DNA from 2 places in the Salinibacterium sp. VpJ6 genome. Region 1 is predicted to be linked to the other one. Evidence: riboswitches for the same ligand, from Rfam matches in the RefSeq annotation. Region 1 holds a riboswitch; the other holds the start of a gene.
What was found. Region 1 has a riboswitch for glycine ahead of gcvT (glycine cleavage system aminomethyltransferase GcvT). Riboswitches for the same ligand answer to the same signal wherever they lie in the genome.

Region 1 (11,259 bases):
TCCTTGTCGGCGAGGTACTTGAGGTACCGCATCATGCTCGTCTCCGAGCGGTGCGTGTTGAAGACCGGGTGCGTGAGGTACTCACTCGTGCGGTTGAGCGCCTCCGGAATGCTGGAGTCGTCAAGCGGCGTCGTGTAGTCACCCTCAAGCCCAAAGGCCTCGGCGAGATCGTTCTCTTGCGCGGCGAGCATTCCACCATAGGGCTGCGTCGATACTTCGTCGAAGCTCAAACGCACGGTGTCAGCATCCACTACATAAAGCAGGATGTCGCTCTCGAGCGCCTTAGCCGCAATCGCCTGAGCCTGACCCTTTTTCGTCACCGACAGGGTGTCGAAGAAGGTCTCGTTCTCGACCGCAAAGCCGGCAGCGGTCAAGCGCGCAGCGAATTTAGCAGTGTCGTGGTGGATGCGCTGGGCGATCCGCTTGAGCCCCTGCGGTCCGTGATACACGGCGTACATGGATGCCATGACAGCCAACAGCACCTGCGCGGTACAGATGTTGGAGGTCGCCTTCTCGCGGCGGATGTGCTGCTCGCGCGCCTGCAGCGACAGACGATAGGCGGGGTCGCCAGCGGCATCCTGAGATACACCAACGAGACGACCAGGCAACTGGCGTTCGAGACCCTTGCGCACCGACATGTAGCCGGCGTGCGGTCCGCCGAAGCCCATCGGAACTCCGAAGCGCTGCGTGGTGCCCACGGCAACGTCTGCGCCGAGCTCGCCCGGAGACTTGAGAATTGTGAGGGCAAGCAGGTCGGCGGCGACAACGGCGAGTCCGCCATGTGCCTTGACCGCAGCAATAACCTCGCTGGAATCCCACACGCGACCGGTTGCACCCGGGTACTGGATGAGCGCACCGAAGCACTCCGGCAACTCAGGGTTCGCCCCCAACGTGGCCAGGTCGAGCTCGACAAGCTCAATCCCGAGAGCCTCCGCGCGGTTCGCCAGCAGAGCCTTGGTCTGCGGAAGAGTGTCGGCATCCACGATGAAGACGGGCGACTCGACGCGAGCTGCGCGGCGCGCAAGGAGCATGCCCTCAACGGCCGCGGTGCCCTCATCGAGCATCGACGCGTTCGTCGTGGTCATACCCGCAAGGTCGGCCACCATCGTCTGGAAGTTGATGAGCGCCTCAAGGCGACCCTGCGAGATCTCCGGCTGGTACGGCGTGTACGCCGTGTACCAGCTCGGGTTTTCGAGCACGTTGCGCTTGATAACCGCGGGGGTGATGGTGTCGTAGTAACCGAGACCGATCATGCTGCGACGAACCTTGTTCGCGCCCGCGAGAGCGCGCAGTTCGGCAAGCGCTTCACGCTCTGAAGCGGGAGCCGGAATCGTGGAATTCTCCACGGGAGTCTGGTGGATAGCCGGCGGAACCGCGGCATCCACGAGCGCTTCGAGGCTGTCGTAGCCGACCGCAGCGAGCATGCTGGCCTGGGCGGCGTCATCCGTACCGATGTGACGGTCGGCGAATGTGCCACTGATGAAAGGGTTGGGCATTATTCGCCTGTCAGTGCGGTGTACTCGTCGAGGCTGAGCATCGACGGGAGTTCGGAGAATTCGATCTTCACGAGCCAGCCTTCACCGAAGGGGTCGCTGTTGACGAGTTCGGGGCTGTCGGCAACGGCATCGTTGGACTCAACGACGGTTCCGGCAACGGGAGCGAAGAGTTCGCCCACGGACTTGGTCGACTCAATCTCGCCGACAATCTTGCCCTCGGCGACGGTGTCGCCCACCTTGGGAAGGTCAACGAAGACGATGTCGCCGAGCTTGCCCGCGGCGAAATCGGTGATTCCCACGGTCGCGACGTTTCCGTCAACCAGCACCCACTCGTGCTCGGCGGTGTACTGCAGTTCGCTCTTCTCAGCCATGATCAGGCCTCTCTCTTGTAAAAGGGTAGGGAAACAACGGATGCAGCAATGCGACTGCCCCGCACATCAATGTGAAGCTCGGTGCCGACCTCACTCACGTCGGGGTCGACGTAAGCCATAGCGATCGGGTGGCCCAGGGTCGGCGAAAGCGCGCCCGAGGTGATGACTCCGACTTCTTTGTCACCGTGGAAGAGCAGGTAGTCAGCGCGACCGGCGCGACGACCTTCAGCCGCAAGGCCGACGAGCACGCGGGCACCGGCATCCGGGCCCGCTTCGATTGCAGTGCGGCCCACAAAGTCGCCCTCCTTGCTGAGCGCGACGACGCGGCCAAGACCGGCCTGCACCGGGAAGGTCGTGAGGCCGAGCTCGTGACCGTAGAGCGGCATGCCCGCCTCAAGGCGAAGAGTGTCGCGGCACGCGAGACCCGCGGGTACGAGACCGAGCGGTTCGCCGGCAACCGTGAGCGCTGCCCAGAGGGCGGCGGCGGCATCCACGTGAATGTACAGTTCGAAACCGTCTTCGCCCGTGTAGCCGGTGCGACCGATGATGAGGTCGGTGCCGTTGAAGGTTGCCGCGGTTTCGCGGTAGTACTTGAGTTCGTCGAGCGGCGTTGCGAAGTCGCTGAGCCCGGCAGTCGCTTCGAGGATGGCGCGGGAAACGGGGCCCTGAACGGCGATGAGCGCGTAGTCGTCGCTCTCGTCGGTAACGGCAACGTCGAAGCCTTCGGCGCGTTCGGCGAGCGCCGTCGCTGCGGCAAAACGGTTACCGGCATTAGCCACGACCAAGAAGTGATCGTCGGTGAGGCGGTAGGTGACGAGGTCATCGATGATGCCGCCGGCCTCATTGAGCAGCAGGCTGTACTTGGCCTGCGCGAGGGCGATGCCCGAGAGCTTTCCTGCCAGAGCGAAGTCGAGGTACGCGCCGGCGTCAGCGCCGCGAACGTGAATCTCGGCCATGTGCGATATGTCGAAGATTCCCGCAGCGGTGCGCACGGCATGGTGCTCGGCGAGGTCGGAGCTGTACCGTACCGGCATCATCCAACCGGCAAAGTCGGTGAAAGCGGCACCCAGTTGTTCGTGGATGCTGTGCAGCGGCGAATACTTCACCGAGGCAGGCGAAGAGTCAGCGGGTGACGCTGACGAGGGTGATTCATCGGACACGGAGTTCTCCTGGCGCGTGGGCTAGTGAATAGAACTCCCCCTCTGTGATGAGCCTGAGAGCTTCACACACTAAAGAATCTAGTGAGCTTTCACCGTCGGCGGAACCTCAGGGTGATGCGAGGTTCTCTTTCCAGAGTGGCCAGTGCGGTGCGGTACGTGAACCTGAGAGATTGGCGGGGAGGCTTGCTCCTTCGGTGCCGGTCTCGCGCCTGCCAACTTCTGTTGACGAACGCGGGGTGCCCGGCTCTCCCGCATCGTGTTGCGGCCCGATGTTCAGTTGTTAGCTCAGCATAGCAATGCGGGGCGGATGCGCGCGCTACAAGAGCGCCGAGCTCAGCAGCAAACTCGTCTCGCTGTTCACCACGCCTTCGACATTGCGCATGCGGGCGAGCACGCGGTCGAAGTTGCTGAGGCTGTCGGTACGGATGTCTGCCACCAGGTCCCAGGCGCCGTTGGTGGTGTGAAGCTCGTGGATCTCAGGAAGGCCACGCAACTGGCTGATGACGGCATCCGTGGATCGCCCTTCCACCTCGACAAATGCGATTGCACGGATGAAGGAGGGGTCGCGATCTTCCCGAATTCGTACGGAAAACCCGAGCACAGTGCCATTGCTCACAAGGCGATCGATACGGCTCGTGACGGTCGCGCGCGTGACGTTGAGGCGACGCGACAGACTCGCTACGGACTCGCGCGCATCGGCACGAAGGGCGGCAAGGAGGCGGCGATCGAGGTCATCGAGATCAGACATATGCAAAGTGTATATTTTCGCAGAGCATTGTGCGCATTTATTAGCCGAAAATAGCGTTGACTGCGAGTTGTAGCTACATAGTGGGCATTCGTAACGTGGGGACTAGCAATACTGCAACGAAAGGAGTGGACATGGTTCACTACGTAGACGTCCCGAACATGCGCCGCTGGATCGCCGATACCGGCATCGAGCCGATCATTATGGGCATCGTCAGCTATCTCGAGCAGGATTACGCCAAGTGGCCGCAGTTCGACAAGAGTCCGCGCGTTGCCGCCCACTCCACCGAGGGTGTTATCGAGCTCATGCCCACGAGCGACGGCGAAACGTACGCCTTCAAATACGTGAATGGCCACCCGTCGAACCCCGCGCTCGGCTTCCAGACCGTTACCGCGCTCGGCATGCTTGCCCGCGTCGACAACGGCTACCCCACCTTCCTCTCTGAGATGACACTGCTCACGGCGCTGCGCACCTCGGCCACCTCCGTCTTGGCCGCCCGCGCCCTCGCCCGCCCCGACTCCAACGTTCTCGCCCTCATCGGCACGGGTACACAGTCTGAGTTCCAGGCGCTCGGCTTCCGTGCCGGGCTCGGCATTACGAGCCTGCGCGTGTGGGACACCGACCCCGCCGCCCTCGACAAGTTCATTCGCAACGTTGAGCCGCTCGGCTTTGACATCGTGCGCGCGACGTCTGCGGCGGATGCTGCGGCCGGCGCTGACATCGTCACCACCTGCACCGCAGACAAGAAGAACGCGACGATCCTCACCGCCGACATGATCGAACCCGGCATGCACCTCAACGCCATCGGCGGCGACTGCCCCGGCAAGACCGAACTCGAAGCGGCAATCGTGCGCAACGCGACGGTGTTCGTGGAGTTCCCCGAACAGACTCGCATCGAAGGCGAAATCCAGCAGCTCGAAGCCGACTCCCCCATCACCGAACTGTGGGAAGTTCTCGCGGGCACGGCGGCAGGCCGCACCGTGAATGACGAGGTCACGCTCTTCGACTCGGTCGGTTTCGCGATCGAAGACTTCTCCGCCCTGCGCTACGTTTTCGACGCTGTCCGCGGCACCGAATACGCAACGGACCTCGATCTAATCGCAGACCCGGCTGACCCCAAGGACCTGTTCTCGCTCGTCTCGCGCGCTCCCGCGCTCACCGCGTAACCGTCAATGAGCGTTCAGGCGCCTTCGGCCGCAGTACTGATTCGCCCGCACCTGTTCACCCCGAACAGCCAGACCGCGGGAGACAACGCATTTCAGTCCACCGACCCCACGCGAACACCGGATGAGATTGCTCGCGCTGCGTACGACGAGTCCACCCAGGTGGCCGAGACTCTGCGCAACGCGGGCGTGAACATCCACGTCTTTGAGGACACGGAGAGCTCACGCCCCGACAGCGTGTTCCCGAATAACTGGTTTTCGACTCACAGTGGCGGCCGCGTAGCGGTGTACCCGATGTATGCGCCGAACCGTCGCACGGAGCGTCGCCCCGACGTGATCGAGATGCTGAAGCATGACTTTCGAGTGCAGGATGTCGTCGACTACTCCGGACTGGAGCACGACGGCATCTACCTCGAGGGCACGGGGGCGATGGTCATTGACCACACCAACCGCGTTGCCTATGCGGCTGAGTCACACCGCGCGAACCCGCTCGCGCTTGAGCGATTCTGTGCATCGTTCGGCTACGAGCCGATGATGTTCGAAGCGCGCGATAGCCACGGGGTGCCGATTTATCACACCAACGTCATGATGTGCATCGCCACGGATTTCGCCATGATCGGGCTCGACCTCATCGCGTCGGGCGACCGCCGCATGGAGATGGCTGAACGACTTACGGCCCCGGGACGCACTCTCATCGATCTCACGGCGAATCAGATTGCGAACTTCGCCGGCAACGCGCTCGAGCTCAAGGGCGCTAACGGTCGCATTCTCGCTCTGTCGAGCCGTGCGCTGAAGAGCCTGACGCTCGCCCAGCGCTCGGTCATCGAGGCGAGCTGCGAGATTGTGCCGCTCGACATTCCCACGATCGAGTTGGCTGGTGGCTCTGTTCGGTGCATGGTGGCGGGCATCCACTTGGATCGTCGCTCACGCATGGCGGCGGATGTTGCCGCAGGCGTTCCTGCTGCCGATTCTGCCGAAACAGCTCCGACAGCAGGCGCCTGACCGGTCTGCTCTACAGGCGGGTCCCGCCGCCATGAGAGCAGACCGCAGCGCCCTGAGTCGCCACCGGTGACGACTCAGGTGCTGGGCGTTTCGCTAACTGCAGTTCGGGCGGCAGTCGCGCTGGGACAACGCCTCGAGCATCACATTGCTGAGCTCGGTGGGGTTGTTTGCTTGGTAGGCCGTTCCACCGGTCGCTTGGGCGATCTTGCGCATCGCTTCCACGTCGGTGTCGGGGCCGATTCCGACGAGCACCACGGGCACGGGCTCGTCACGGTTGGCCTCGACCATGGCCGTGAGCTCGTCAAGCAGCTTCTCAAGAGAGATACCGTTGTCGTCTTCGTTACGACCATCAGTGATGAGCATCACTGAGTTGACCTTGTCGGGGTTGTAGTCCTCGCGAACGTGAGTCACCGCGGCGAGCACCGAGTCGTTGAGACCCGTGTAGCCGTTGATGCGCGAAGGGAGCGAGTCGATGATCGCCTGCAGGTTCTTGACATGCTCGGGGTCATTCATTGAACGGATGCCCGCGACGTCTTCCCAGTCCTCGGCGCCAACGCGCTCCTTAGAGAACAGCCACATGCCGAGTTCGTCATCCTCAGAGAGAGTGCTGAACGCGTCTTCAGCCGAGTTCTGGAACATCTCGATACGACGCTGACCATCCCAGGCTCGCTCAAGCATCGAGCCAGAAACATCAACGACGGTGAGGATGCGCGAACGCAGGTTGAGAGCGTTCCAGTTGCGCAGAATGCCCACGAGTTCGTCGGTGTCTCCGACACTCTGAGTCTCGACCGGAGCCGCGATAACACCGGAAGCAAGGATCTCTCCCCCGCCCGCATTGTCACGGAAGCCCTCGGCGTTAAGCACCTGCGAAGAGCCACGAATGAGGTCTGCAAACTCTTCGAGCAGCGACAGGCGTGCGGTTTCGGCATCCGCCAGTTCGGTGCGCTCTTCTTCCGTCATTCGCGAGGCTTCGAGCTCGGAGACTGTGGAGTTGTCGACGACCACAAACGGGTACGTGAGCGCGACCGTTCCCTCGGCGGGGTAGAGCGCAACGAGCGGCTCATCGGGGTTCGACGCGTTGTGTTCAACAATTTCGCGTTCCGTGGCCAAGGCGACCATGCGGGAATCCGAAATCTGAAGCTCGGTGAACGCCGCTTTAGTCGAGTCAGGAATGGAACGGCCAAGGTTCGTGAGCACCTGGTCGAAATCTGACGGGTCTCCCTCTGCAGAGAGATCGTTGAGGGTCGCTAGCGCGATCATGCTCGACGCAGACGACTCAGGGTCGGGAAGCAGAGTGCGGTAGCGACCAGCAAGGATCGCACCCCAACCGACTTCGGCCGCTTCGAACTCAGCGACCTTGACCGCGGGTGTTGCGAGCACGAGAGGGCTGGACGCGATTGAATCCCACTCTTGCGTTGCCGGAACTTCTCGGCCCAACGCGGTTGCCGTACTTTCTACGCGGTTGAGCCAGACGGGCGAATCAGGAATCCACGCATCTGCACCGGTCGATGTGCCGGAGGCCAGCAAAGCCGCGGTATCGGCAGAGCGCTGGGTAACAATCTTGGCCGAGAGGCACTGGCCGACGTGCTCAGCGTTGAAAGCATTGGCGACAGTTTGGACGGTTGACGCGATGGTCGGGTCGGTAACAACGGTGAGCTCCGTTGAGTTGGGACAACCGAAAGTTTGCGCGACAAAGTCGTCGAGTTTATTTTGAGCAGCGAGCGCCACGAGCGCTCCACCGCCCGCAAGGGACAGCGTTAACAGGGTTGCTAGGACGGGGGTACTTGCGCGGATGAGCCAGGATTTAAGCGTTCTGGAACGGTGGCGAGGTCGGGACACGGGGACTCCATCGATCACGGGTGCTCTCAGTTTCGGGGGAACTAAGAGTTGACCCCCTTTCGGGGGCATACACAATAGTGACACAATTTCGCATCAACGAAACGGTTGTGCACAGGTATTTCTCACTTTTGCGATCGAAACTTGCCGATGTCACCAAAATCGCGCTCGCAATCCACCGCGTGCGCAATAATCTTCCGTCGCTTTGCGAGGCTCATGGTGTGTTTGCGGATGCCGCCGGCAGAGCGTGCGTCGCTTCCGTCGTTAGAGTCGGATCTCGAGCGCCACGGATTGCCCCGCAGTGCCACGAACCTTTTGCGCGAGCCGAATGGCCGTGTATTTGGCGCCGTACTTTTTCTTCAGAGCGGCATCCATGGCATCCAGCGTCGCTTCGTCGTCGCGGATGGCCGCAGTCGCGGGCACCGCAACGGCGCCGTCGGAAATATTGCCGCGCATGTCGCACGGCGTTACCTCCACGCGCGGGGTGTGACGCACGCGCTTCACCTTGCCCGACGAGGGCGCAGTGGTGACGAGCAAACGATCACCCTCGGCCACCACCCACACCGGAGTCGACACCGGCTCCCCTGACTTGCGGAAGGTAGTGACTGAGACATAAGTCTCAGTAGCGAGCGTGGAAAAGTCGGCGGTGGTCATGAGCCCATTATCCCGTGGCGCTAGGCCTTGAAGTTGATGAGCTTGTGGGTGCCATCGCAGAACGGTTTGATCGCCGATACTCCGCACCGACAGAGAGCCACTGTTTTTCGAGACTGCTCGATCGGTTCGCCATCAGCGGAGCGCAGGTCGATCTGCCCCCGCACGAGAAGAGGTCCGTTGGTGCACGCCATCACCTCGACGTCATCCTGGTTCTCTGAACTTGTCATCGGCCTGCCCCCACCTCAGCATCAGCCGGGCTCGCCGTGCCCCCGTCGCCGTCGGCCAGCACCGCCTCGAAGGGAAACGGCTTACGCAGGGATGACTTCTCGGCCACCCACGATTCGAGGATGTGGTCGCCCACCCATTCGTCGATCAGCAGGCAGGCACGTGCTCCAAAGAAGATCTCGCTGAGCAGGGCGGGCTCGCTTTCGGCAAGCCCACCGGCGAGGTCACGGGCGGCGATTTGTTCGTGCACGGCATCCGCTTCAACATGCTCGTCAAAGTATTCAGTGACGCTCTCGTCGAAACCGAGGCGGCGGAAACCGCGCGCGTAGAGGCCGTTAGGGATCGATGACGTCATCTCAAACGCAGCTAGGTGCCCCGCGATCGCACCGCGCAGTCGACGGTTCATTCCGAAGAGCGAAATCATGTTGAACGAGGCAAGTGTGATGGCCGGCGCAAAGTTGACGTAGGTGCCGTATCGAGAGTCCAGCCCGATGCCGCGCATCGAGCGCGCAAACAGTTCGGAGTGCATCCGCTCCCGGCGACCATTGCCGTACTCGTCCGCTTGGATCTCGACGAGCGCCGCTTTAGCGCGTCCCGTCAGCCGCGGGATCGCCCACGAGTGTGGGTCTGCTTCTTTCAGGGTGTAGATGGAACGCTGCACCATGAACTCAATCGCTTGCTCGTGAGTGAGACTCTTTGCGACGTGGCGCGAGAGGCTTGGCCCCGCATCCGGATCAGGAGCAGTAAGAGCGAAGAGCGCTTGCGCGACATCTTCTGCCGCTGCGTTGGGAAGCTCAGTGGTCGGAACCAACTCGCGCAGCTGAGCCTCGAAAGCGCGCTCGAGATCGAGTCGAGCGGCAACGGTGTCAGGGTGCCACTCCCACTGGTCGCCGTTGTCGACGACGCGACCATAGGAGAGACCGTAGAGGAGATAGAGCGCGAGTTGTACATCGTCATCACGGACTAGGTCGCGCCCGCTCGCAATAGCGCTGGCCACCTCATCAGCGAGGCCGTCAATCGTGGGCGGCGCGGCTTGATTCGCGAAGGAAGCGAGCAGGAGTTCGCTGATGGGACCGCGAGGTTCGATCTCTTCGTCGTGCCAGTTGTCGCACAGTCGTGAGCCGTCACCGGACTTCGCGGTAACCGTGGTGGTGCTTGCCTCGGCAATTGAGCCGTTGTGGGGCGTCGTTTCGAGGGCGGGAGAGTTCTCCGTGGGGTTCATTATGACCTCTCCGATCGTGACGAAGACCTCAGACAGGGCACCCGAATTGCCCCGCCAGCTTCGTTAGTGAACTTATGTTGCCAACCGGTTCGAGCGCGGTCAACGCAATTGCCGTGCTCCCAAGTTTTTCTCAGTAAGCTCACTGACAACGCCCAAGAGGGGCAGCTACACGACTCGGGTGCTAAGTTGTTGCTCGTCCCCACGGGAGCCCGAAAGCACGGGCTGAGAGGAAGCTGACGCCGCTTCGACCGTTGAACCTACCGGGTAATGCCGGCGAAGGAAGAACGGCCTATGTCTCGATCTCGCTCCCTCACCGCTGCGTCGAACTCCGCCGCCGAATCCAGGCCACCACTCGGCACACGACGCGCTGTACGCGGCGGCATCTTCGGCAACTATGTTGACCAGTTCGACATCTTTTTGCCGGTCATTGCTCTGGCTCCGGCATCCGCTCAGCTTTTTGGCTCGGATAATCTCGTCGGCAACGCCGGGCTGATCTTCGTAGCCACACTGCTGGGGCGCCCGATCGGGGCTGCGATTTTCGGATCGATCTCTGATCGCATTGGGCGAACCGCCACCACGAAAGTTGCGCTGCTGGGCGTTGCCCTCACGACGCTGCTGATCGCGCTCGTTCCCGATCACACAGTGCTGGGCGGTGGAACTCTGGCCGCAATTCTGCTGCTGCGGTTTGTCGGCGGCATCTTTCTGGGCGGCGAATACACCTCTGCTATCCCGCTCGCGATGGAATGGTCGCGGCCCGAACGGCGCGGCCTCGTCAGCGGTCTCATCATGTGGATGTCGCCCTGGGCCAACGCTTCGATCGCGGGCATGGTGTTCGTGCTGCAGAGCGTGCTCGATGCCGCCGCCTATAACCAGTGGGGGTGGCGAACTCTCTTCGTTCTGGGCTCGTTGCTCGCGTTCACAATGCTGTTCTACTACCGTGCGCGCGTCGAAGAATCGCCGCAGTGGCAACGGCCGGGGCAGCGCACGAACCCGCTGAGAGAGATTCTCGTCGGCCGCCACCGCCGCGCCCTCTGGCAAGTATTCATCATGATGAGTGGGCTCTGGCTGCTGACCAACATGGCGATTCCGGTGCTGGCCGGGCAGCTGGGTTCCGGCGCAGGGGCGATGGGTGCGACAGGAACTTTGGATGGTCGAACCCTGTCATTCGTGATGATGATCGGCACCGCGGCATCCGCTCTCACCATGGCAGCGTGCGGTCACTTCTCGACCTTCACCGGACGGCGGCGCTTCTTTATGGGATTCGGCGTGCTGACGGCGGCTGCCGGGCCACTCGCCTTTCTCGCGGTGTTCACAGCGCCCAACCTCGGACAGCTTGTACTTACCGTGGTCGTGCTGCAAGTCGTGACGGTCTCGGCCTACGGACC
Region 2 (11,259 bases), on a different contig from region 1:
CTACGAGCAGAATCCGACGTCATTATCTCTGTGGACACCTTCCACTCAGAAGTTGCACGGCGCAGCATCGCCGCCGGAGCCACGGTGATCAACGACACCACGGGGCTCAGCGATCCCGATCTTGCCCGCGTTGTCGCCGACAGCGAGGCGTCGCTAATCCTGGTGCATTCGCGGGCCCAGCCACGAACCCAGTTCGCTCGTCCGCAGTATGACGATGTCGCTATTGAGGTACGGGACTTTCTCCAGAGCCGAGTCGAGCGGGCTATGGACGCGGGGGTTCCGGATGACCGTCTCTTTGTTGATCCCGGGCATGACCTCAACAAGAACACGCTGCATAGCCTTGAGCTCACGCGTCGCCTCGATGTGATCACCGACCTGGGTCTGCCCACGCTCGTCGCCCTATCGAACAAAGACTTTATCGGTGAAGTGCTCGAAAAGCCGAAGCGCCAGCGTCTCGAAGGCTCACTCGCGGCCGCAGTGGCTTGCGTCCTGAACGGCGCCCGCGTCGTGCGCGTGCACGAAGTGGCCGAGACGGTGGATGCCGTACGAATGGCTGAAGCGATTCTTGGGCTCCGCGAGCCGGCGGTGCTGAAGCACAACATGTCCGACGCCAACGAAAGATAGACCGTGGCCGCTGCATCCGACATCCACTCCCTGACTGCAGGAACTGCACTGACCGACGAGCAACTGCTCGCGAGCTACGCCGTGGCTGATCGAGCGAAGCCGTGGTTGCGCGCTAACTTCGTGTCGAGCATCGACGGGGCCGCTACTCACGAGGGCGTTTCGGGAGGTCTCGGAACACCGGCGGACGGTCGCGTGTTTCCGCTGTTACGCAGACTCGCGGATGTCATCGTCGTGGGAGCGGGCACCGTGCGTCACGAGGGCTACCGCAATCTCGCCCTCGACGAGGAGTCGGTGTCCTGGCGAACCGCAAATGGACTCAGCGCGCAGCCGCCCTTCGCGATTGTCACCGCATCACTGCGGCTGGAGCCAAAAGACCTCGAGTCGTACGCCACACGGCCGTTCGTGATCACCACCGAGAAAGCCTCCGCTGAGCAACGCAAACGTATCGAAGAAGTCGCGGACGTCATCGTTGCGGGGGAGTCGCAAGTCGACACGGTGGAGTTGAAGCACGTGCTGACGGAGCGCGGGTATCCTCAACTGCACAGCGAGGGCGGGCCGACACTGTTTGCGACGATGATCGCTCAAGGGGTTGTCGACGAGCTGTGCCTTACGGTGAGTCCACGCCTCGAGGGCGGTTCTGCGCGCCGCATTGTCGACGCCGCCGATGCGACCCCGCAAGACATGATGCTGGCCCACGCGCTAAGCGCTCCCGATGGGACGCTGCTGCTGCGCTACACGCGCCCGTAATCGCGCTGGCTCCTAACACTCGACGACGTTGACGGCGAGGCCACCCATCGACGTCTCTTTGTAGCGCGAGCTCATATCCTTGCCGGTCTCGGCCATCGTGATGATGACCTCGTCGAGCGAGACCCGGTGGGTGCCGTCGCCCCACAGCGCCATCTTGGCGGCGTTAATGGCCTTGGCCGCAGCAATGGCGTTGCGTTCGATGCAGGGAATCTGCACTAGGCCGCCGATGGGATCACACGTGAGTCCGAGGTTGTGTTCCATCGCGATCTCCGCAGCGTTCTCGACCTGCTCGGGCGTGCCGCCCAAAATCTCGGCCAAACCCGCAGCCGCCATAGAGGAGGCTGAGCCGACCTCTCCCTGGCATCCGACCTCTGCGCCCGAGATGGAGGCCATGCGCTTGTAGAGCACGCCCACAGCGGCGCTGGCCAGCAAGAAGCGCACGGTAGCGTCATCCTTCATCGCTTGATCGGCGTCTTTCATGCCGGGAGCGTAATGCGTCGCGTAGAACAGCACGGCGGGGATGATGCCAGCAGCGCCATTAGTGGGGGCGGTGACCACGCGGCCACCAGATGCGTTCTCTTCGTTGACCGCGAGGGCAACGAGGTTGACCCACTCTTGCCAGAAAGCCGGGTCGCGATCGGGGTCTTCGGTGCGCAGTCGCGCGTGCCAATCAGGAGCGCGGCGGCGCACATTGAGTGTGCCCGGCAAGTTGCCGGTTCGCTCGAGGCTGTTGTTCTTGCACTCGTCCATGACGTCGCGGATGTGAAGCAGGCCGGCGCGAACCTCCGCCTCAGAGCGGCGGGCAAGCTCGTTGCGCAACATCACGCCACTGAACGAAAGGCCCTCGGAACGGCAGTGCGCGAGCAGCTGCGCCGCCGTGCGGAAAGGCAAGGGATCCGCAACGTGATCGAGACCGTTGCTGCCATCGCGGTTGTCTCCCTCGCGATAGATGAAGCCACCGCCGATGGAAAAGTAAGTTGCTTCGAGAACGGGCTCGCCGGCATCCGAGAATGCGGCAAAACGCATACCGTTCGGATGCCCGTCGAGCACAGTCAGCGGGTGCAGGGCAATCTCGGCCTCGCGGAACGGCACTTCGCGACTGCCGGCCAGACTGAGAGTTCCGGTCTCTTCGATCCTCGCGAGAATCTCTTCCATCTCGGTGGGAAGAACTCGGTCGGGGAGTTTGCCCTCCAAACCGATCAGCACAGCGCTCATCGTGCCATGGCCTGCACCGGTTGCGGCGAGGGAACCATAGAGGCGCACATTCACTGTGGCGACAGAGTCGAGCATCCCGTGCTCGGCAAGATCAGCGGCGAAGGACGCCGCAGCGCGCATAGGGCCAACGGTGTGAGAACTCGAAGGGCCGATGCCGACCGTGAAGAGGTCGAAGCTGCTGAGCGGCACTTCTTCGAGAGAAGGAGTGGGTACTTCGGTGGTGGGGGTCAGATTGCGAATGGCCACGGTGACTCCATTTCTTCACCGCACAGCGTCGTACGGGCGTCGTTGAGTCCTCTCCGCTCTGTATTGGGCCTGAGAGTTTCCGCACGCTTGTGGCGTCGCGTTGCCCCGTCGGCGAGTCGGGCAGGGCCGACTACTTTTCAGAGTTGCCTATCCACTGCGGTACTGGGGCCTGAGAGATTCCCGGAGAGGGTTTGCTCCTACGGCGCCAACCATCGATCGGAAGGACTCTCCCGCGGCGGAATGACGGCTGTTCACTTGTGCCCTCAGCATACACTCGGGGCCGATTTGGCGGCCGGAAATGTGCACTGAAACAGGTGCTCAGTCGAGCACGCGCGGCCGACGGAGAGCCGTGCTCGCGCGTGCCCGCTGTGTTCGTTAGTCTTCGGGGTCGCTCGGGTCGATGGGAGCGTGGTGATCGGCATCCGTGACACCGCGACGCCAGTAGCCGTCGGCTGTTACCTGCTGTTTGGGGAGCCCCAGCTCGCGCCGAAGGTAGCGGCGCAGCGGCACCAAGGTTGTCGCTTCGCCGGCGAGGAACACGAAGGTGGATTCGCCAATCTCACCGAGGGCACGCAGCGCAGCTTCCAGCTGTCCGAGGCCATCGCGACGGTAGAACCACTGGGCGTCCATACGGGCTTTGAGCTCCTCGCTGAAGTAACTCTCGACGCTCTCGTCGGCCACGTCGAACAGCGCGGTGATGCGCACCGAGGTGGGCAACATTTCGATCCAGCGCGATGCAGCCGGAAGCGCGGTTTCGTCGGCGATCAGGATGACGTGCGTTGCCCCCTGCGGGAGAAGCTTCGAGCCGCGCGGTCCAGCAATGACGATCTCGTCGCCGACTTTTGCCTTTCCGGCCCAGGCGGAGGCGGGACCTTCGTCACCGTGGACGACGAAATCGATGTCGAGTTCGTGGTGCCCGTCGTGGCTGCGGAAGCCGAGCGGGGTGTAGTCGCGGGAGAAGACCTTACCCTCGCCGACGCGCTTGAGACCCTCTTCAGTCATGGTGGGTGCCGTCAAAACACCGGTAGCGGGGTCGGGGAAGAACGCCTTGACGTGATCGGTGGGGCCGCTGCTGATAAACCCCTCGAGTTCGTCTCCGCTGAGCGTGATGCGAGCGATCGACGGGGCGGGGTAGTTCACGGCGCTCACCGAAAGACGGCGTGCGGCGAGAGGGTGCTTGACGGATTCGCGTTCAAAAGTCATAGATTGTGGGCGCGAGGCGCCGGCTCATTTCGCTAAGAAGTTAGGGTTACCTAACTACTGTAGCTCGCCGGGCTGGTGAGGGCTAGGGAGAGTTGCTTCGAATTGCCTTGAAGCGTCCACGCGCTGAGGTTCTTAGCCCTGAGGCTACGAGCCGTTGCGGCGTTCTAGCTCTGGGCGGCCAGCGTCGTGCTGATCGAGATTTCGCCCTCGAGCGAGCGGTGCACGGGGCACTTATCGGCGATGACGAGGAGCGAATCGCGTTGCTCGTCGGTGAGATCACCGTCGAAGGTGAGTTCGCGCGTAAAGTGCTCGACCATTCCCTCGGTCGACGTGCAGTGGTCGCAGTCGGCGGCTTTGATCCGTTCGCGCGTGAGCCGTACGCTGACGCCCTTGAGAGGCATCTTTTTGCGATCGGCGTACATACGAATCGTGATCGAGGTGCAGCTGCCGAGGCCCGCCAAAATGAAGTCGTACGGGGCCGGGCCGTGGTTTTCGCTAAGCGGTGCGGGTTCGTCGGAAATGATCTCGTGACCGGAAGCAAACACGCGCTGTTCGTAGCGCGCGGGGCCGCTCTCGGTGACGATGACCGCACTGCCGTCGACTGTCACTGTGGCGCTCGGGTTGACCACAGACGCTGACGTAGTTGCCGATGCAGGCGCTGACGCAGTTGCAGACGCAGTCGCAGGCGCCGCTGCGGTAGAAGCCGCAGTCGAGTTCGAGGGCGCGGCGTGAGGTGCGGCAGTAGCATCGGCGCGATCGAAAGCGTAGCGGGCGGCCCACGCGGCAATCATGCTCGCAGCGAAGGCAGCGTCATCCCGGTCGCTCAGTAGGTGGTCGGCGCCATCCAAGGCGACGAAGGACTTCGGATGCCGTGCCGCATCGAAAATTTCGCGAGCGTTATCGACGCCCACCGTCTGGTCAATCGGGGAATGCAGCACCAGCAACGCGGCATCCAAGTCCCGTAGGCGTTCGCTTTGCGGCTGAGAAGCGATGTCGTCGAGCAGTTGCTTGCGGATGCGGAAAGGGCGGCCGCCCAATTGAACCGTTGCTTCTCCCTCGGCCACAATCTCGGCGCTGGCGTGGGAGAAGAGGTTGCTGATGTGAGCGGGGTCGCTCGGGCTGCCGAGAGTTGCTACGGCGCGGACTGAGGGCACGCGGTGAGCGGCCGCCAACACAGCGGCACCTCCGAGAGAGTGACCGATGAGGATGGTCGGCGCGCGGTAGTTGTCACGGAGATACTCGGTGGCGGCAACGACGTCGTCAATGTTCGAACTGAAGTTGGTGTTGGAGAAGTCTCCGTCGGATCCGCCCAGTCCAGTGAAGTCGAAACGTAGTACGGCGATGCCGTAATCGCCGAGTGCGCGAGAGATGCGAGACGCAGCGAAAGAGTCTTTGGAGCAGGTGAAGCAGTGCGCAAAGAGCGCATACGCCGAGGGCGTTCCCTCGGGAAGGTCGAGACGGGCGGCAAGCATTGTGCCGTTGGAGCCGGGAAATTCAATCTTCATCGTTCGCTACCGCCTTGTTCTTTACTGCTCCCAGCGTCTCGCAGGGAGTTGCAGAGTGCAACGTCGCCGGGGGCGCGGTTTCTTCCCTTAACCGCACAACGGCCGGCGAAGAGCATGTCTTCGCCGGCCGTTGGAGTGTGGCTAGTTACAGTCCGGAGCCTGCGAGCGATCCGGTGATCTGGTCGCCGGAGGGGTCGTAAATGAGGCACAGGATCTCGCGGTCGCCCTCAGACCAGCTGCCCTCGGTGGGGTAGTACCAGGAGAAGTCGTACACGGAGTCGTCGTACTCGACACCCATGAAGGTGCTGAACTCGGCGTAGCAGTCGTTAGTGGCCTGCTCTTCGATGACGCTGTCACCGGGGAAATCGCCATCGGCGAGGTACGAAGCGGCGTACACTTCAGCGTCGTGCGGCTCAGCGCAGTCGATGGTCTTCGTGCTGGAGACCTCTCCACCGTCTTGGTTGCCGACTTCGCAGTCACCAATAACGAGGCTGAAAATGTCTTGCGTGGTGCCCGGGCCGGAGTCAACGGCGTCACTGATTCCGTTGGTGACCTGATCGAGGATGCTGCATCCGCTCAGGGCCACGGCGGCGGCGGCTACCGCGGCAATGGCGATCGTGCGGCGCCAGATTGTCTCTGTCGACATAGAAGTAGGTCTCTTTCGTGTGAATGTGTCGCGCTTCGTACTGCATAAGCCTACTTAACACAGGCTTTCCACAGGTAACGAAAGAGGGTGAACTTCTAGTGAGATCGAAGAAAGTTCAACGAATCGTTATGAAGAATGCCGTTGGTGGCGAGCGCACTGCCGTGCCAGGGGCCTTCTTCGCCGTCAATCGAGGTGAAACGTCCGCCGGCCTCCTGCACGATAGGGATGAGCGCCGCCATGTCGTAGGGCTGCAAATCGAATTCGCCCACGAGATCTAGCGCGCCCTCAGCGAGCAACATATACGCCCACATATCGCCGATGGCACGCGAACGCCACGTGGCGCGCGTGAGCGCAATAGCGGCATCCAAGCGACCTGCGCCATCCCACCCCGACAGGCTGTTGTAGCTGATGGATGCGGCATCCAGCGCAGCAACCTTGCTGACGAAAATCTGCTCGGCCTCGCCATCGCGGGCCTGCGCGAACGCCCCGTGCCCGGTTGCGGCCCACCAGCGCTTGCCGAGAGCCGGCGAGCTCACGACACCCACTTGCGGAACGCCGTCGATCACGAGCGAAATCAGGGTGCCCCAGATCGGTACTCCGCGCAAAAAGTTCGAGGTGCCGTCGATCGGGTCGATGATCCACTGACGGTTCGAGTCACCGGCCTCGCCGTACTCTTCGCCGAGAATCGAATCGCCCGGGCGTGCAGCAGCAATGCCGGCACGGATGCTGCGCTCGACAGCCTTGTCGGCATCCGTTACCGGAGTGCGGTCAGGCTTCGTCGTGACCTCAAGATCGAGCGCGGTGAAGCGGTCGAGGGAGATGAGGTCGGCATCGCCTGCGAGAGCGAGGGCCAGAGAAAGATCGTCGGCGAGAGTGTATTCGGTCACAGTTACACGCTAGCGGAACCGAGCGTCGTGATGAGCCGTTGGAACGAGTCAAGACGTAGCCGGCCGACCTCGCCAAGAGCGCCGGAAGCGACAGCCTCGGAGATGGCGCAGTCGGGAGCATCCGGCAGGTGCGTGCAGCCGCGGGGGCAGTCTTCAGCGAGTTCGGCGAGATCAGTGAATGAAGAAAGAATCTTGCTCGGGTCGATGTGCCCGAGCCCGAACGAACGTACACCCGGGGTATCAACGACCCAGCCAGAGCCGACGCGGTACGACATCGTTGACGATGAGGTGTGGCGCCCACGACCGGTAACCGAGTTGACGCGTCCCACCGCACGATTGGCATCCGGTACCAGGGCATTGACGAGCGTGGACTTGCCCACGCCCGAGTGCCCAACGGCCACCGTCGTGTGGCCTTCGAGAGCAGCGCGCAACTCGTCGAGGGGAACCTCATCAGAGCGGCTCGCGATGACCTTCAAGTCGAGACCGGCAAAGTTCTCCAAAAACGGCGCCGGATTTTGCAAGTCAGTTTTAGTGATGCAGAGAATCGGATCGATTCCAGCGTCGTACGCAGCAACAAGATAGCGGTCGACGAGTCGCGGTCGCGGCTCCGGGTCTGCTGCGGCAACAACAATGAGCATCTGGTCGGCGTTAGCGACAATGATGCGTTCGACGGCATCCGTGTCGTCGGCGCTTCGGCGCAACAGTGTGGTGCGTTCGCGAATGCGCACAATGCGCGAGAGGGTTCCTTCGGTGCCGCTCGTGTCGCCGACGAGATCAACCCAGTCGCCCGTGACAACAGAAACCTTGCCGTGCTGGTTGCGGCCTAGCTCACGAGCGCGGGCGGCAATGATCTGGCGTTCTTCGGGGGTTCCTTCGGCAACCCAGACGCCGTAGCGGCCGCGGTCGACGCTGAAGACGCGCCCTTCGATGGCATCCGAATGCTGCGGGCGAATTTTGCTGCGTGGCTTGTTGGCTTTGGGGTTCGGGCGCATGCGCACCGAACTCTCGTCGTATTCGCTGTAGGCGCGGTCGTCATCATCGTCGTCACCTGTGAGCCAACTCATCGTTAGAGCAGCCCGAGGGTGTCGGTGGTGAGGGGTGCGTCGCCGACCAGCGTGCGCCACAGCTCGGGGAACTGGGGGAGCGTCTTAGCGGTTGACTCGATGCCCTCGATTTCGATGCCCTCGATGGCAAGGCCAATGATGGCGCCGGCTGTCGACATCCGGTGATCTTCGTAACTGTGCCAGATGCCGCCGTGCAGATCGGCGGGCTCGATGTGAAGCCCATCGTCGAGTTCGGTGACGGATCCGCCGAGTGCGTTGATCTCGGTGCGCAGAGCAGCAAGACGGTCGGTTTCGTGTCCGCGCAGGTGGCCGATGCCGGTGATTGTGCTGGCGGAGGACGCCAGCGCTGCAAGAGCGACGATCGCGGGAGCGAGTTCGCCGCCCGTGGAAAGGTCGAGCTCGATTCCCGGGTAGCGCTGACCGCCAACGACTCCCGCGCCTCCGTCGATCGTGAGCGCGCCATCCTTGCGAATGGCGGTTGCGCCGAACAGCGGAAGCAATTGCTCAAGATCGGCGCCCACCTGCGTGGTGGTATCGGGCCAGCCCTCAATCGTGACTGTTCCGCCCGCGACGACAGCGGCAGCCAAGAAGGGAGCAGCGTTAGAGAGGTCAGGTTCGAGAACGACATCGATGGCGCGGATCGGTCCAGCGGGAACAACCCACACGCCAGGCTCGGGGCTTTCGACAACAACGCCGCGCGCAGCGAGGCACTCAATCGTCATCTCGATGTGCGGCATGCTCGGTAGTTTTTCGCCGGTGTGACGCAGCGTCAAGCCACTCTCAAAGCGAGCCGCTGCGAGTAAGAGCCCAGAGACAAACTGGCTGGATGCGGAAGCATCGATGCTGACTTCGCCACCGGCTACCTTTCCCATGCCGTACAGGCTGAAAGGAAGGGTGCCGCGGCCGTCGTCGGAAACATTGACGCCCAAAGCGCGCAACGAGTCAATCGTGGTGCGCATCGGGCGACGGAGAGCTGCTTCGTCACCATCGAACGCGACAGGGCCGAGTGCGAGAGCGGCAACGGGGGGAAGGAAGCGCATGACGGTGCCCGCGAGGCCGCAGTCGATGGATGTTCCGCCCTCGAGTTCACCGGGGGTGACCTGCAGGTCGGGGCCGAAAGCATTGCCGGTCGGGATCTCCGTGATTCCGACACCGAGCGCGCGCAAGGCCTGGATCATCAGGGCGCTGTCGCGGGAGTGCAGCGGAGAGTGCAGGCGCGAGGGGCCATCAGAGAGCGCCGCCAAGATCAATTCGCGGTTCGTGAGGCTCTTACTGCCCGGCAAACTCAGCGATGCCGAGAGTGCGTGAGTGACGGTCGGCGCCGGCCAGTTTCCGGGCACCGTGGTGTCTGGCACCGTCTCGTCGTCATACGGGCTGAACTCTGGGTTGGAATACTTAGATACGAACATCAGTTACTAAGAGTATCGGCGTTTTAGACCCCACGGAGGAGGCGCCCGTATGACAGCAGTACTGAGTACTCAGCAGGATGTAGTGATCAGCGAACTAGAATTGTCGCTAATGACTACCGACAGAGTTGAGCCCAGCGCCACTGATGCTGCCGCTGACGACAAGCGACGACAGTTTGAAGAGCAGGCGCTGCCCTTTATGGACCAGCTTTTTGGCGCCGCAATGCGCATGACCCGCAATCCCACCGACGCCGCAGATCTCGTTCAAGAGACCTTTGTCAAGGCGTTTCAGGCATTCGGTCAGTTTCAGCAGGGCACAAACCTGAAGGCCTGGTTGTACCGCATCCAGACCAACACGTTCATCAACATTTATCGTAAGAATCAGCGGAACCCGTATCAGGGCACCATCGATGAACTCGAAGACTGGCAGTTGGGCGGCGCAGAGTCGGTCACTCAGTCGGTTTCGACGCGTTCGGCTGAAGCAGAAGCCATCGATCACCTGCCTGACAGTGCGGTGAAGGATGCCCTCCAGTCGATCCCCGAAGACTTCCGCCTCGCGGTCTACTTCGCCGACGTCGAAGGCTTCTCATATCAAGAGATCGCCGACATTATGAAAACCCCTGTAGGCACCGTAATGAGCCGACTGCACCGTGGCCGTCGCATGTTGCGTGAACTACTGGCCGACTACGCGCGTGACCGCACCCCCGGCACGCCAGCAGCATCAAGGAGCACCAAATGACCGACTGCGGTTGCGAAAAAGCAAAAGCCGAACTCGAGGAATACCTCGACCGCGAACTCAACGAAGCCGATTTTCAAGATGTTTCGGATCACCTTGACAACTGCGAGTCCTGCTCAAGCGAACACCTCGTTGCTCTCGCACTAAAGCTCAAGGTCAAGCAGGCCTGTCGTGAGACAGCGCCCGATAATCTGCGGAGCGCAATTCTGTCGAAGCTGGCAGACGCCTAACAAGAACTCCCACGCTGAGCACCCTGAGTGCTCACCGCATAACAAAAGCGGGCATCCTCCGAAGAGGATGCCCGCTTTTCGTTAACGCGGTTGCAGTTACGGCTGGGTAATCGCGTGGTCTATCAGTTCAGCCTGCTCGAGAGCGCTGCGCTTCGACGAACCGGTCGCCGGTGAGGCGGATGCCGGACGCGAGGCGAGCTTGATGTCGCGCGACTGAATGTGGCGCTGCAGTTCCAAACTAATGAACGGCCAAGCACCCTGGTTCTCAGGCTCATCCTGAGTCCACACGATGTCAGCGTTCGGGTACTGGTCGAGCACCGTCGTCATGTCGGCAACGGGGAGCGGGTAGAACTGCTCCATGCGCACGACGGCGATGTGCTTGATCTCGCGCTTGTCGAGCTCAGCGACGATGTCGTAGTACGTCTTGCCCGAGGTGACGATAACGCGAGTGACGGCCGACTTGTCGTCGAGACGAACATCGTCAATAACGGGTTCGAAGCGACCACTCGTGAAGTCAGCGACGTCGCTCGTGGCACCGCGCAAGCGAAGCATCGCCTTGGGGGTGAACACGATCAACGGGCGACGCGGACGCGAGTACGCCTGACGACGCAGCAAGTGGAAGTACGACGCGGGAGTCGACGGGCGAGCCACGATCATGTTGTTCTCGGCACACATCTGGAGGTAGCGCTCGATGCGGGCAGACGAGTGATCGGGGCCTTGACCCTCGTATCCGTGCGGAAGCAGCATGAC

Region 2: another riboswitch for glycine. It lies ahead of ACWTV1_RS10810 (L-serine ammonia-lyase); the one in region 1 lies ahead of gcvT (glycine cleavage system aminomethyltransferase GcvT).

Annotation. Positions count from the first base shown of each region.
Region 1 covers NZ_JBSOQL010000002.1:191,712-202,970, reverse strand. Annotated here, with positions in the region: gene gcvP (aminomethyl-transferring glycine dehydrogenase) at 1-1,496, opposite strand, end outside; gene gcvH (glycine cleavage system protein GcvH) at 1,496-1,867, opposite strand; gene gcvT (glycine cleavage system aminomethyltransferase GcvT) at 1,870-3,027, opposite strand; glycine riboswitch at 3,063-3,166, opposite strand; glycine riboswitch at 3,168-3,289, opposite strand; gene ACWTV1_RS10005 (Lrp/AsnC family transcriptional regulator) at 3,344-3,775, opposite strand; gene ocd (ornithine cyclodeaminase) at 3,907-4,938, shown strand; gene ctlX (citrulline utilization hydrolase CtlX) at 4,945-5,937, shown strand; gene ACWTV1_RS09990 (VWA domain-containing protein) at 6,031-7,665, opposite strand; gene ACWTV1_RS09985 (PPOX class F420-dependent oxidoreductase) at 8,038-8,427, opposite strand; gene ACWTV1_RS09980 (CDGSH iron-sulfur domain-containing protein) at 8,448-8,654, opposite strand; gene ACWTV1_RS09975 (iron-containing redox enzyme family protein) at 8,651-9,874, opposite strand; gene ACWTV1_RS09970 (MFS transporter) at 10,166-11,259, shown strand, end outside.
Region 2 covers NZ_JBSOQL010000003.1:1,592-12,850, forward strand. Annotated here, with positions in the region: gene folP (dihydropteroate synthase) at 1-624, shown strand, start outside; gene ACWTV1_RS10805 (pyrimidine reductase family protein) at 628-1,371, shown strand; gene ACWTV1_RS10810 (L-serine ammonia-lyase) at 1,384-2,832, opposite strand; glycine riboswitch at 2,980-3,075, opposite strand; gene ACWTV1_RS10815 (siderophore-interacting protein) at 3,208-4,035, opposite strand; gene ACWTV1_RS10820 (bifunctional alpha/beta hydrolase/OsmC family protein) at 4,200-5,540, opposite strand; gene ACWTV1_RS10825 (septum formation family protein) at 5,686-6,186, opposite strand; gene ACWTV1_RS10830 (inositol monophosphatase family protein) at 6,282-7,073, opposite strand; gene rsgA (ribosome small subunit-dependent GTPase A) at 7,076-8,137, opposite strand; gene aroA (3-phosphoshikimate 1-carboxyvinyltransferase) at 8,140-9,546, opposite strand; gene ACWTV1_RS10845 (sigma-70 family RNA polymerase sigma factor) at 9,656-10,282, shown strand; gene ACWTV1_RS10850 (anti-sigma factor family protein) at 10,279-10,509, shown strand; gene ACWTV1_RS10855 (multifunctional oxoglutarate decarboxylase/oxoglutarate dehydrogenase thiamine pyrophosphate-binding subunit/dihydrolipoyllysine-residue succinyltransferase subunit) at 10,606-11,259, opposite strand, start outside.